One region of the Hahella sp. NBU794 genome, then DNA from elsewhere that is predicted to be linked to it. Evidence: predicted binding sites of a transcription regulator. Region 1 holds the regulator's gene; each other region holds the start of a gene.

Region 1 (4,381 bases):
CCGAATCTCACCATTGGGAGGCGTGTATTTCACTGCGTTCATAACGATATTGGAAAAAGCGCTGTGTAATTGCGTTTCGTTGCCAGTAAGTCCAGCGCCGCTCTCCAGATTCAGCTCTATGCGGTGGCCTTTTTCCTGGCTCAGGGCGCGAGCGTCGTCGCAGATAGCGCGCAGCATGCTGTCGACATCCACCAATGTGGCTTTGAAGTTGGAGCCGTCATTCTCTATGCGGGAAAGCAGCAGTAAATCATTGACCAGGGCTTCCATACGCTGCGCTTGTTGCTGCATCTGATTCAAGGCGCGATTCCAGCGCGGCGGCAGCTCATCTGCGTTGTCGATGAGGGTCTCCAGATAGCCGGATATGACCGTCAATGGCGTACGCAGCTCATGGGATACGTTAGAAACGAAGTCCCGTCGCATCTCTTCCAGACGATATAGCCGCGTCACGTCCTGCACCAGTAGCAGGCGGTCGTCTTCTCCGAACAGCGTGATATGAAACTGTAACTTCAAGTTGGGATTATTGGGGGCGTTGAGGATCAACGGTTCCTGGTATTTCTTGGAGGTGAAGTAGCGCTTGAAAATGGGCGTGCGGATCAGGTTGTAAATCAACTGGCCCCGGTCGGTCGGATACTTGAAGCCCAGTAGTTTCTCTGCGGATTGGTTCCACCAGTCCATGGCGCCTTCGCTATTAGTCATGACGACGGCGTCTTTAAGGGCGTTGGTGGACTCCTGGATGCGGTCGATCATGGCTTGCAGTCGATCGCGGGAGCGGTAGTGCTGAACCTGGAGACGATGAATACCGTCGAACAGATCTCCCCATAAGCCACGGCTCTCGGGAGGGTCTTCCATTTTCGCCTGATACAGCCAGCGGTGCATGCGAAACGCCTGGGTGAGCGTCCATCCCAGATAGGCGGTGAGGCCGAACACCAGCGCCCAAGCTACTGAACCGATAATAAGGCCGACAACGATACAGCCCAGCAAACTGTAAACCAGTAGCCGTACATAATGACGCCAGTGATTGCGCATGCGTTTTATGAATACTTCTTTTGGAATTATTTATTTTTTAAGACGGATCGCGGCGCTTATGGCGCTCGGGTCGAAAAGCGATAGCCCGTCCCACGCACGGTTTGAACCAGATGATGATGACTGGGCTCCAGCGCTTTGCGTAAACGTCGAATATGCACGTCCACCGTGCGTTCTTCCACGTAGACGTTGCCGCCCCATACCTGATCCAAAAGCTGCCCGCGAGTATACACCCGTTCTTGATGCGTCATAAAGAACTGCAGGAGCTTGTATTCCGTGGGGCCCATGTTGAGCGCATCGCCCTTGGCGGTGACGCGGTGGCACACTGGATCGAGGCGCAGTCCTTCGACTTCAATGGGGGTTTCCATGCCTTGTACGGCGGTGCGGCGCAGCACCGCTTTCAGACGCGCGACCAGTTCTCTGGGAGAGAATGGTTTGGTGATGTAATCGTCTGCGCCCACTTCCAAGCCCTGGACTTTGTTGTCCTCTTCGGTTTTGGCTGTGAGCATGATGAGAGGGATTTCCGAGGTGTTTTGATCGCGCTTCAGTCTGCGTGCGAATTCAATGCCGCTGACGCCGGGAAGCATCCAGTCCAGCAGTATAAGATCAGGCTTCTGATCAATGATCAACGCATGCGCTTCCCGCGCGTCCCCTGCCTCCAGGTAGTCATAGTCAGCCATTTCCAGAGCGACTGCGATCATTTCCCGGATGGCGGGCTCATCGTCCACAATGAGAACTTGTTTGCTTGCCATGCAAAACACCTTTTTGAATACTCGATTGCCGAATTATTACAACGGCGTTTTGTTACAAGTATATGACAGGCGCTTAATTAATGTGATGGAAATGAGCCAGGCTGTTTGCAGTCGGGCTGTAAGCGAGGCGGGACGGGCTTTAGGGCCGGAAAATAAACTCCAGAACCAAACCGAGAAACACAGCTGCGCCGACCCAGTGATTGTTAAGGAACGCCTTGAAACAGTTCTGGGAAACGCGGGCGCGAATCAGGTGCTGCTGATACACAAACAGCACGGCGGCGACGATCAAGGACATTTGGAAGTAAACGCCCAGCTCGTATTGCGCGCCAACCATGAACAGGATGCCCAGCGTCAATACCTGCAGGCCCGCCACGGCGGCGCGATCAGCCTCGCCAAATAGAATGGCGGTGGATTTGACCCCGATCTTAAGATCGTCTTCCCGGTCCGCCATGCCGTACATGGTGTCATAAGCGACGGTCCATACCACCGTTGCGGTATACAGCAGCCATGCCTGCTGGGGAACGGTGTCCAATTCTGCAGCGAAAGCCATGGGGATGCCCCAGGCGAAGGCCGCGCCCAGTACGACTTGGGGCAGGTAAGTATGGCGCTTCATGAAGGGGTAGGTCGAAGCCAGCGCCAGCGCTCCAGCGGAGAGATAAATTGTCAGCGCGTTGGTGAACAGCACCAGTATGAAAGAAACCCCCACCAGAACGCCGAACAGGGTGAGCGCCTCTTTTTCCGTCACTCGATTCTGCGCAAATGGACGGCCTTTGGTGCGCTCGACGTGCATATCTATGCGGCGGTCGGCGTAGTCGTTGATGACGCAGCCTGCCGAGCGCATCAACAGTACGCCGAAGACGAAGATGAACAGGTTCTTGATGGAGGGAGCGCCCTCCGAGGCCAGCCATAGCGCCCACAGTGTCGGCCAGAGCAACAGATAGGTTCCGATAGGGCGGTTCAGTCGCGTGAGGTCGATATATACCGGCAATTTCGCCTTGAATTGTTCCGCCAGGGATGGAAGTGGACGCCCTTGGGATTTCATAGCCAAACAGAATCCTGATTTAGTGTGTGGTTTGCAACTGCGTTCAAGCTTAGCCGCCCAGCAACTTGTTTTCCGCCTGTTCAACCTGGTCCGCCGATCCATGCAGGATCAACGTATCGCCAGGCTGCAGAATGAAATCACCGGCAGGGTCGAAGAATTCCTCATCACCGCGTCGAATACTGTCGACATTACAGGCGGCCAGTTTCATCTGCGCCAGAGAACGATGACAGCTGTAAGCGCCATCCGGCAGCGTCAACGCATGCAGTTTTTCCAGCGGCGTGCCGTCAGCGCCGACCAACTGGGAATTAATGCCCGGGTAATAACCGTGCAGCATTTTGTAGCGGCTACGGCGCACTTCTTCGATTTGACGATGGATCTTCCTGGCCGGCGCGCCCATAAGAGTAAGCACTTGAGTCACCAACATCAAGCTGGCCTCCAGCGTCTCCGGAACGATTTCCGTCGCTCCCGCTTCCTGTAGCAACGACATTTTTGAGTCATCCGCCGTACGCACCAGGATAGGCACATTGGAGCCGGTGGAGCGGACCTTGCGTATGACCGCCAGACTCTTGTCCACATCTGCGTAGGTGATGATCAGCAGACGAGAGCGCTCCAGGCCCAGCGCCTTGAGAATATCCAACCGCTCGGAGTCGCCATAGTGCACGGGTTCGCCTGCGGCCGCAGCTTCTTTTACCCGCACAGGGTCCTTGTCCACGGCGGTCATGGGCATGCTGCTGCGACGCATGAAGCGGGCGACGGTCTGCCCGACCCGGCCGAAACCGCAGACAATGGCGTGGCCTTCTAACTCGGAACAGGCGTCGGTCAACGCCTCCACGCGGGTTTGAGCGACGCCCTGTGCTTTATCGGAGGGGAAGCGGGCGCTGAGATAGCGCGCCAGATTCATCAGCCAGGGCGTCAATGTGATACTGAGAATGACGGTGGTGATCACCACTGCGCCAGCTTGTTTGGATATCAGCTGGAACTTCTCGCCCAATGCGAAGAGCGCGAAACCAAATTCGCCGCCCTGGGCCAGATAGAGACCGGTCTTCAGCGCCACGGCTCTGTCTTTCTGGTGACGATAGGCGAGGGCGCCAATCAGCGTCGCCTTGGCCAGCAGGAGCATTGCAGTGATGAGGATAATCCACGGCCAGTTGGCGAGCACTTCCTGGAAGTCCACGATCATGCCTACGCTGATAAAAAACAGGCCCAGCAGAAGGTCGCGGAAAGGGCGAATATCCGCCTCAATCTGATGTTTATAGTGGGTCTCCGACAGCATCATGCCGGCGATAAACGCGCCCAGCGCCATAGATAGCCCGAAACTGTGGGTCAATGCAGCCGCCAGTAGAGACACCATCAGCACGGTCAGAACGAAGAGTTCTTCCGAGTGAGACTTGGCGACTTCCGTGAAAATAAACGGCAGCAGGTATTTACCAATCGCCAGCATCAATGCGAATAGCAGAGCGCCTTTGCCCAGAGTGATGGCCAGGGCCGCCGCCAGTGAACTGTCTGAGCCGCCCGCCAAAAACGGGATCAGAATCAAAAAGATAACCGCCGCCAGGTCCTGAAA
Region 2 (4,381 bases), 560 kb from region 1:
CTGCACGCCCATGGATACCGCATTGCCGGGTCTGCCGGTATTCACATACAGCAATAGCGCCAATGCATTCTTCAGCCCGGATTGCCCAGTGAAGTCACGAAAAATCTTACGTCGCATACTGGTTTTTGTGACCGGATAGCTGCGGATATTGCCTACGTCCGGATCTTCATCTGTGCCAGTCTTAACGTGATGGATAAAGTGATACTTGCGATAAAAAGGTAGCGGCACCAGCACCGGCGCGCCAGCCAGCCAATGCCCCAACTGATCATTCAGCCACTGACTGCGAAACCAGGATCGGTGCGAACAATCATGCAGCAGAATGCCCAGCGCCAATTGCCGGTTGGCGAGCACGACAAGCGCCAGAATCAGAGTGAAAACATTAGGATAGAGGGCAAAAAGCGCGCTCACACCAACGATCAGCCCCCAAGTAGTCACGAAGCCCATCATGCCCCGAAAATTGGAGCCCTGTCTTAATTCTTGTTGTTCTTGTTTGGTGAGATAGCTGTCGAGTTTCATAGCTGTCGTCTAAAGTGTGAACGCAGATTCATACTATTAAGATTACCGGCGTCGGAGAATGGCGTAATCTTCCAAACCATTGGCGAAAACGCTCAATAAATACTCATCCATAAAAAAACCGGCGCTGTTTCCAGCGCCGGCTTTTTCGTTACTTTCAGATGATGCGATCGATGCGTCAGCTACCGATGCGGCCGCCGCCGGACTTATTGATCGCCACCACGGAAGGACGCGGCGGAAGATCGTTGCGGAAGTCAGGCCAACGGGTGGTAGGCTGATCGTAAGTACCTTCTTCCCCGGGGTGTTGCACCGAACAGAAGAAAGACTGATTGTCCGGGGTGAAGAAGGGCCCGCACAGCTCCGCCTGTAAGGGCGTACGCAGGAAGTGTTTGGTCAGCGCGCGCGCTTCGCCGGACACCGCACAGGCCCATACGCCGTCAGCGACGCCGTCTTTGTAGGCGCCGTCAGTGGCGATCCAAAGGTTGCCGTGATTGTCGAAAGCGCAGTTGTCCGGATCGGCGAACCAACCATTGGCGGAAATATCCGGGTGATATTTAGCGCCTTCCGTCTGCGGATTTCCCGCGACAATGAACATATCCCACATAAAGCGATCAGCAGTATGGTCGCCGTCCGGCGGCGTCATTTCGATGATATGGCCGGACTGGTTCTTGGCGCGAGGATTAGCGGCGTTGGTGTCGCCTTCCTTACGCTTGCTATTGTTGGTCAGCATGACGAACACCGAACCCGTCTGCGGATTCACTTCCACATCTTCGGGGCGGTCCATGCGCGTCGCGCCGAGTAAATCCGCCGCCTTACGCATATCGATCAACACGTCGCCCTGATTACGGAAACCGTTGGCCGCCGTCAGCGGGCCCTGGCCGAACACCAGCGGACGCCAGGTCACCAGACCGCCGTCGGTGAACTCCGCCACGTACAGCGTTCCTTCCTCCAGCAGGCGCATATTGGCGGCGCGGTTGCTGGGGTCGTATTTGTTCTTGCTCACAAATTTGTAGACATATTCAAAGCGCTGATCGTCGCCAGTGTAGGCCACCACTCGATTGTCCTTGTTCACAAAGACATTGCAGCCTTCATGTTTGCAACGGCCCAAAGCGGTGCGCTTTTGCGGCTTGGAGTCAGGATCGAACGGATCGATCTCCACCACCCAGCCCACATGCAGCGGCTCGTTGGGGCTTTTGGCCAGATTCCAGCGATCATAAAAGTTAGCCCAGGCGTACTCATGTTCGCCGGACAGACCGAATCGCTTATAGTTCTCTGCTTCTTTGGTTTTGGTCGGATCGCCTTTGAAATAGTTCTGCACGTTTTCTTCGGCGGTCAATACCGTACCCCATGGCGTCACGCCCCCAGCGCAGTTGCCGTAGGTGCCCAGGGTTCTCACGCCATCCTGGGAAATCGCGGTGCGCAAACGGTCGCTGCCGGCGGCGGGACCTGTCATACGCATTTCCGTTACCGGAGTAATGCGACGGTTGTATTTTGAGCCTTGAACCACCGCCCACTTGCCGTCAGTTTTCTTGATCTCAATGATGCTGAGGCCATGCGCCATCATATCGATATCCGCCTGCGCCTTGCTCATCTGGTCGGTCTTCGGCGAGCCGGGGAACATTAGCTCAGAGATAGTGTATTCGTGGTTCACAGCCAGCAGGCCGTGATCCGAATTGTCGGAACCCAACGGCAATGACAGGAAACCAACGAAGTCGTTGTTGTAACCAAACTGCTTGGATTGCGCTTGCGCGCTCTGGTTACGGGGATCAAACGCCGGCGCATCCGCTAACACTTTATCGCCCCAGCTGATCAGGACATCGTGTTCATAACCGGGCGCCACATGGAATGTTTCGTCCTGTCCGTGAGGCAGCTCTGTGAAAGTCAGCTCACCCTTATCCGAGCCGGCCATGATTGCGCTGCAACCAGTCAGAGAAACGCCTGAAGCCGCCGCGCCTGCAGCGAAACCGCGCAGTACGCTGCGACGGGAAGTCCGAGCCTGCAGGATGTCAAAGAAGCTCCGACCCTGCTCAGGACTGGAGGGAATGTCATCAGAGTCTTTTATTTCCCAACCATATTGAGGATGTTGTACAGTCATTTTTTATACCTTAACAGCGTTGATCCGACAGCACTTTTACTGCAAGTAAATGACAGTTTCGTGAACCACGCCTGTTCCGGCTAAAGATTTTCGTTAGGAAAGCAGTACCCAAAAACACGCATGCGCCTGCGCGGCGACAAGTCGCGGATCAACAGCTGATCAACAAGAAAAGGAGCTTTCCATGGAACAAAAGTTCATCCAGCTTTACGACGAATACACGCACTCCACCATGAGCCGCAGAACCTTCATTGACCGTCTGACCAGACTGGCTGGCGGAACCACTGCGGCCATGGCGCTTCTGCCCCTGCTGGAAAACAACTACGCGCGAGCGGAAACTATCGCCAAAGACGACGCGCGCATCAGCAGCGAATATGTCGAATACCCAGGCGGCGCCAGCGCAATCCGCGCTTATCTCGCCAAGCCCAACACCTCATCCGGACCGCTGCCCGGCGTAGTCATCATCCATGAGAATAAAGGCCTGCATCCGCATATCGAAGATGTGGCCAGACGCGCGGCTCTGGCGGGTTTCGTCGCCCTGGCCCCAGACGCCTTAACCCCGTTGGGCGGCACGCCGGACGATCAGGAAAAGGCCCGAGGTATGATCGCGCAGCTGGATGGAGAAAAAACCCGTATGGATTTCGAGGCGGCAGTGGCTTACGTCAAAAAGCACAAGGATTGTAACGGTAAGGTCGGCTGCATCGGTTTCTGCTGGGGCGGCGCTTTGGCCAACCAGTTGGCGGCTCACTCTCAGGATCTCGGCGCCGCCGTCGCCTTTTACGGCAGGCAGGTGAGCGCCGCTGACGCCGCCAGGATCAAAATCCCGCTGCAACTGCATTATGCGGGTCTGGATGACCGTATTAACCAGGGCATTCCCGACTATCGTGAAGCCCTGGACGCCGCTGGCGCGCGCTATGAGCTGCACATGTACGAGGGCGTCAATCATGCCTTTCATAATGACGCCAACGCCGCCCGCTATGACGCAAAAGCCGCTCAGTTAGCCTGGGAGCGCACCATCGCTTTCCTTAAACAGGCATTAGCCTGACGCTTACTCCACGCCACTTTCCGCTTCCGACGCAGGCGCTTTCTCAGCGCCTTCCCGAGGCGGAACCGGAGCGAAATAGCCCACCAGCAACAACACTACGCCAACGCTGATAAAGGCGACGATACGGGCCACGGTGCCCGTGCCGGAAAGATCAAACAGGAACAGTTTGGCGACTACCGCCACCATCAAGCCGCCGCCGACCATCCACACCGAGCGATGCGCCCTGCGCGCGCCGACCAGCATGCACAGCATGCCCGCAATGCTCCACAGCAGACTCATGCCGCTCTGCACCACAATGGACGACACCATATCATCGAAGCGGTAAGGTATCGCCAGACTGAAATGGAAAGCGCGGAACAGGGCCGCATTGAGCCACAGGAAGCAAAACGCCGCCACCACGCCATAAGCAGCCACTCTCTGTTGCAACGCATTCAGCGCGCCATAGCGGCGCACTTCCGACCAGAGCACCCACAACGCCAGCAGGTTGACCAGATCAAGCGGATTCAACAACGCCAGGCCCTTGTTCGCCGGCGCAACCATATTGTTCCACAGCAGCCACAAACCAACACTCGCCAGCAAGGCGCGTGGCAGCCATTGCAACAGCTCACGCGGATAGCGCGCGAAGGGCCAGATAGCGGTCAATGCGCGCCGCAAAAGCAACAGCGCAAGGGCCGGAATCAATCCCCACACCGCCTGCCCGGCCATGGTTTCAGGGTCAAATGCGCCAGTGA
Region 3 (4,381 bases), 250 kb from region 1:
ATCTATTTTGATCGCGAAACCAAACAGAAACTCATCGCCCGCTATGCGGACAGCCTGGTGGACAAAGGCTACCTGATCATGGGTCATTCCGAATCCCTGCACGGCGTGTCCAGCCAGTTTGTCTCCCTGGGGCAAACCATTTATCAAAAGGTGACCTAGCGTGAACTCCGCACAGAAAAAACCGCAACCGCCGCCGCTGAGTCTGCCTTGGTTCCAGAATGTGAATCGCTTCTGGGTGCAGAACCAGGGGCGCTTCATGGCCAAGATTATGCCCGGGGAGTATTACGTCACCAACCAGCAGGAATTGATCGGCACTGTGCTTGGCTCCTGCATCTCCGCCTGCGTGCGCGATCCGTCCTCGGGCGTGGGCGGCATGAATCACTTTATGCTGCCGCAAAATGCCGGCGGCGGCCGCATGGATATCCTTAGCGACGCGTTTCGCTACGGCAACTACGCCATGGAGCATCTGATCAACGACGTCATGAAGCTCACTGGCAAACGCAGCACTCTCGAGGTGAAGATATTCGGCGGCGCTAATGTGATTCGCGGCATGAGCAGCGTAGGGGAGAAGAATATCGACTTCGTGCGCCGTTATCTGGAGGTGGACGGTTTCAAGATTATGTCGGAGGACGTGGGCGGCGATTACCCGCGCAAGATCCTATATGACCCCTCCAACGGCAAAGTCATGATGAAGCGTCTGAAGTCTCTGCATAACGATACGGTGATTCAGCGTGAAGAACATTATATGGACGAGTTGAGCCATACCAAGGTCGCGGGAGATGTGGACTTGTTCTGAGCGGGATGGAGGTTTCCGGCGCATTTGAACGAATAATGACGAGGCACAATTATGAGTAGCGGAGCGGGGAAGGTATACAAAGTCCTGGTGGTGGACGATTCAGCGCTGATGCGCAAGATTCTGGTGGAAATTCTCAATCAATCGCCACAGCTGGAAGTGGTGGACACTGCCGGCGATCCCTATCAGGCGCGGGATAAGATCAAGGCGCTCAGTCCGGACGTCATCACTTTGGACGTGGAAATGCCGCGTATGGACGGGCTCACTTTTCTGCGCAATCTGATGCGTTTGCGTCCCATGCCGGTGGTGATGATTTCCAGTCTGACCGAGCAGGGCGCCGCGGTGACGCTGGACGCCATGGAGTGCGGCGCGGTGGACTTCATCGCCAAACCCAAGATCGATTTGCGCGAGGGCATCGAGGAAAAGGCCCAGGAAATTATTGATAAAGTCATCACCGCCGCGCGCATCCCTCACGACAAACTGCTTCTCAAGCAACAGCGGCTGCAAACGCAGCATCAGAAAGTCGCCGCCGGCGAGAGGCCGCAACCGGTGTTCGCCACCACGGACAAGCTGATCGCCGTCGGCGCTTCCACCGGCGGACTGGACGCCATTCGTGACCTGCTGGATGGGTTGACCATGGACCTGCCGGGCATCGTCATCACCCAGCATATTCCCGGCGCCTTCTCGCGCTCCTTTGCGGAACGTCTGGACCGACGTTTGCCCATGAAAGTGGAGGAGGCCTACGACAACGCTCCCATCACCATGGGGCGGGTGTACATTGCTCCCGGCGAATATCACCTCGAAGTGGTGCGCACCGGCGCCAAGTACGTGTGTCGTCTCAGTGAAACCCCTCCGGTGAATCGTCATCGCCCCAGCGTGGATGTGTTGTTCGACTCGGTGGTCAAAGCCGCCGGCGCCAACGCCATGGCGGTATTGCTGACTGGCATGGGCAAGGACGGCGCTGCTGGACTGCTGCGTCTGCATGAGGTCGGCGCCTACACTATTGCCCAGGATGAAGCCTCCAGCGTGGTGTGGGGCATGCCCGGCGCGGCGGTGAAACTCAACGCCGCCGATGACGTTTTACCCCTGGAAAAAATCGCCTCCTCGGTGAAGCGCTGGTATGCGGAGAACCCTGGCTAGGCGCGCTGATCCCAGCCGCGCTCCAGCTCCACAAAATGAGCATCTTCCCCGGTAATCCGGTAGCCATGGCGACGGTAGAAGCGAATCGCCCCATGGTTATCTTTGAAGCTGGAAAGGGTGATCGGGCGCTGCGTCTCTTGCGCCAGACGATGTAATTGCGCCATCACTTGCGACCCCAGCCCCTGACTTTGCGCCTCTCTGAAGATTAACGCCAAATGCAAATGCAAATGCAGATGCAGCGCGTCCTCATGCAACCGATAGCAGAGCAGGCCGACCCGTCTGTCGGCGCTGACGATCCAGTACAGATCCTCCACCGCGTAGCGGCTGTGAAAGCGCTGGGTTTGATAGTCTTCATCCCATCCGAACGCGGTGTCGATGGACGTATAGAGCCCCGCTTTATAAGCGGCGAACGCCTCGCTGAGCTGGTGTGTCTTGAGAGAGATAAATCTTACGTCGGCGTCTTCGCGCATGCCTCAGCTACCTTGTCCTTTCACTCGCATTTCAATGGCGTCGTGCAGCCAGAATTCTCGCTCCAGCGCGATAGGTTCGCCAGCGACTTTCACCTGACGCTCCAGTTTTAGAGAAGGGCTGCCCTCCCGCACCTGCAAATGTTGCGCATGGCTGTGGCTGAGAGGCGAGGAGGAGATGCTGACGTCCAGCTCTCTGGCTCGATAGCCGTATTGTTCCCGCACCAGTGCGGTGAGAGACCCGGCCAGATCATGGGAGAGCAGATCAGGGAAGGCGGATTCCCGAAAGTAGCAGACTTCCAGCAACACCCAGCGCTGGTCCACCGCGCGGCGACGGGTGACGACAAAGGCGCTCTGCGTCGGCGCCTGTTTCAGCGCCTTGCTGACCTGGATCGGAGGTGTCTCCCGCCCGGCGCTGAGCAGTTCCGTGGTCAGCGCCCGATGCTGGTTGATCGCCTCTTCCTGAATACTGCTGCTGCGGGTGGGATCGTAAATAAACACCGGCGGCGCCACGAACCAGCCCATACGATTCAAACGATAGATCAATCCCTGTGACTCCAGTGCGTGCAGGGCGTCGCGGGCGCTGACGCGGGAGACTTCGAATAGGGCGCATAAAGCGCGTTCCGAGGGAAGCTTGCTGCCGGCGGGCAATTCGCCGTTGAGAATGCGCTGCTGCAGTTTGGCGGCGAGAGACAGATAAGCGGCTGCCTGATTCACAATTCATTCCTTACGTCTTTTCCGGCGCGGACCCGCGTCCGGTGTTGGCTTTGGCGCATTACAGCGAATCGGCGTGACATAAATATGACAATCTGGTTCGTACCAGCGGTCATAAAACTGCCTTGTTTATGAAATTTTATGGAAATTCCAATGAAATATTCCAACTTTATCTTGGTCCGAACCAGATGATTCGCCAGTTATTAACACGACGCTGATATTGACGTGTTGGTAACCGGGCGCCGGGATGCGCCTGCGAGGCGGCAAGCCGCGAAGGCAGGACCTGACACGTGCAGGCCCTGTCGCTTCAGACAAACAGAGGGACGCTGTTTGGCTGCCGGATTCATAACCTACAAGGAATATCTCATGCTTCATAAACGACTTGCTTGGTTGGCCTGCGGTCTCGCCTTCGCTCTGGCCGGCTGTTCCGGCGACCAGGACCCCACCGACCCGCCTGGCTCTGATGTCGAGCCGCCGAGCAGCGCCACCGCGCCGGATTTTATCGTGCAACCCTATCTGCAGGCTCCCGCGTCCGATCAAATGACGGTGATGTTCGAAACGGGAGAAAGCAATGCGGAAGTATGGGTGCGCCCCTTCGACGGCAAGGGCGAATTCACCCGCGTCAGCGCGGAGTCTCATTCCCTTGACGGCTTGGTGCGTAAAGCGCCGATACATCAGCTCAGCTCCAATACGTTGTATGAGTACTACGTGGTCACCAAGGTGTTGGGGGAACAGCGGGCGACGCCGCGTTACGCTTTCAAAACCTGGCCCCAGGCGGGGGATGGCGTGGAGCAGGCGCGCGTCATCGCGTTGAGCGACACCCAGTTGGATCGGGATGAGTACGCCAAGGTGCTCACCAATGTGGTGAACCAGGGTTTTCTGCAGCATGAATGTGATGCCGCGCAACCGCAGACCTGTGCGGAAAACATCGCCGCCATCACGATTTCCGGCGATGTAGTGCAAGTGGGCGGCAATCGCCAGAACTGGCGCGAGCAGTTGTTCGGCAGTCTCGCCGCCATCACGCCCTATGTGCCGCTGGTGACTGTGCCCGGGAATCACGATTATTACAGCGACGCTGAATTACGTCTGTACCGCAGCTATATGGCGCCGCCGGAAAATGGTTCTATCGGTTACGAAGACAAGTGGTACTACCTGGACTACATGGACCTGCGTCTGGTCGGGCTGGACAGCTACACGATCTCCGGCGCCCATGGCGCGTTCAACCGGGATACGCTGGCGGTGCAACGGCAGTGGCTGAAAGAAACGC

Evidence for each region. Region 1 encodes PhoB, which activates phosphate uptake and scavenging genes when phosphate is short. Its sites were predicted from a motif close to TGTCATANNNNTGTCANA; they were not measured.
Region 2: ACQYWX_RS00585 (PhoX family protein) is a predicted target of PhoB. The motif match lies at 2,646-2,663, and genes of this name have one in related genera.
Region 3: ACQYWX_RS01990 (UTRA domain-containing protein) is a predicted target of PhoB. The motif match lies at 3,190-3,207, and genes of this name have one in related genera.

The regions. Positions count from the first base shown of each region.
Region 1 is NZ_CP192738.1:695,337-699,717, forward strand. Features, by position in the region: gene phoR (phosphate regulon sensor histidine kinase PhoR) at 1-1,026, opposite strand, end outside; gene phoB (phosphate regulon transcriptional regulator PhoB) at 1,083-1,775, opposite strand; gene ubiA (4-hydroxybenzoate octaprenyltransferase) at 1,915-2,817, opposite strand; gene ACQYWX_RS03150 (monovalent cation:proton antiporter-2 (CPA2) family protein) at 2,867-4,381, opposite strand, start outside.
Region 2 is NZ_CP192738.1:133,708-138,088, reverse strand. Features, by position in the region: gene ACQYWX_RS00590 (fatty acid desaturase family protein) at 1-516, opposite strand, end outside; gene ACQYWX_RS00585 (PhoX family protein) at 692-2,608, opposite strand; gene ACQYWX_RS00580 (dienelactone hydrolase family protein) at 2,790-3,650, shown strand; gene ACQYWX_RS00575 (DUF2339 domain-containing protein) at 3,654-4,381, opposite strand, start outside.
Region 3 is NZ_CP192738.1:442,998-447,378, forward strand. Features, by position in the region: gene ACQYWX_RS01970 (CheR family methyltransferase) at 1-159, shown strand, start outside; gene cheD (chemoreceptor glutamine deamidase CheD) at 161-796, shown strand; gene ACQYWX_RS01980 (protein-glutamate methylesterase/protein-glutamine glutaminase) at 848-1,933, shown strand; gene ACQYWX_RS01985 (GNAT family N-acetyltransferase) at 1,930-2,403, opposite strand; gene ACQYWX_RS01990 (UTRA domain-containing protein) at 2,407-3,117, opposite strand; gene ACQYWX_RS01995 (metallophosphoesterase) at 3,481-4,381, shown strand, end outside.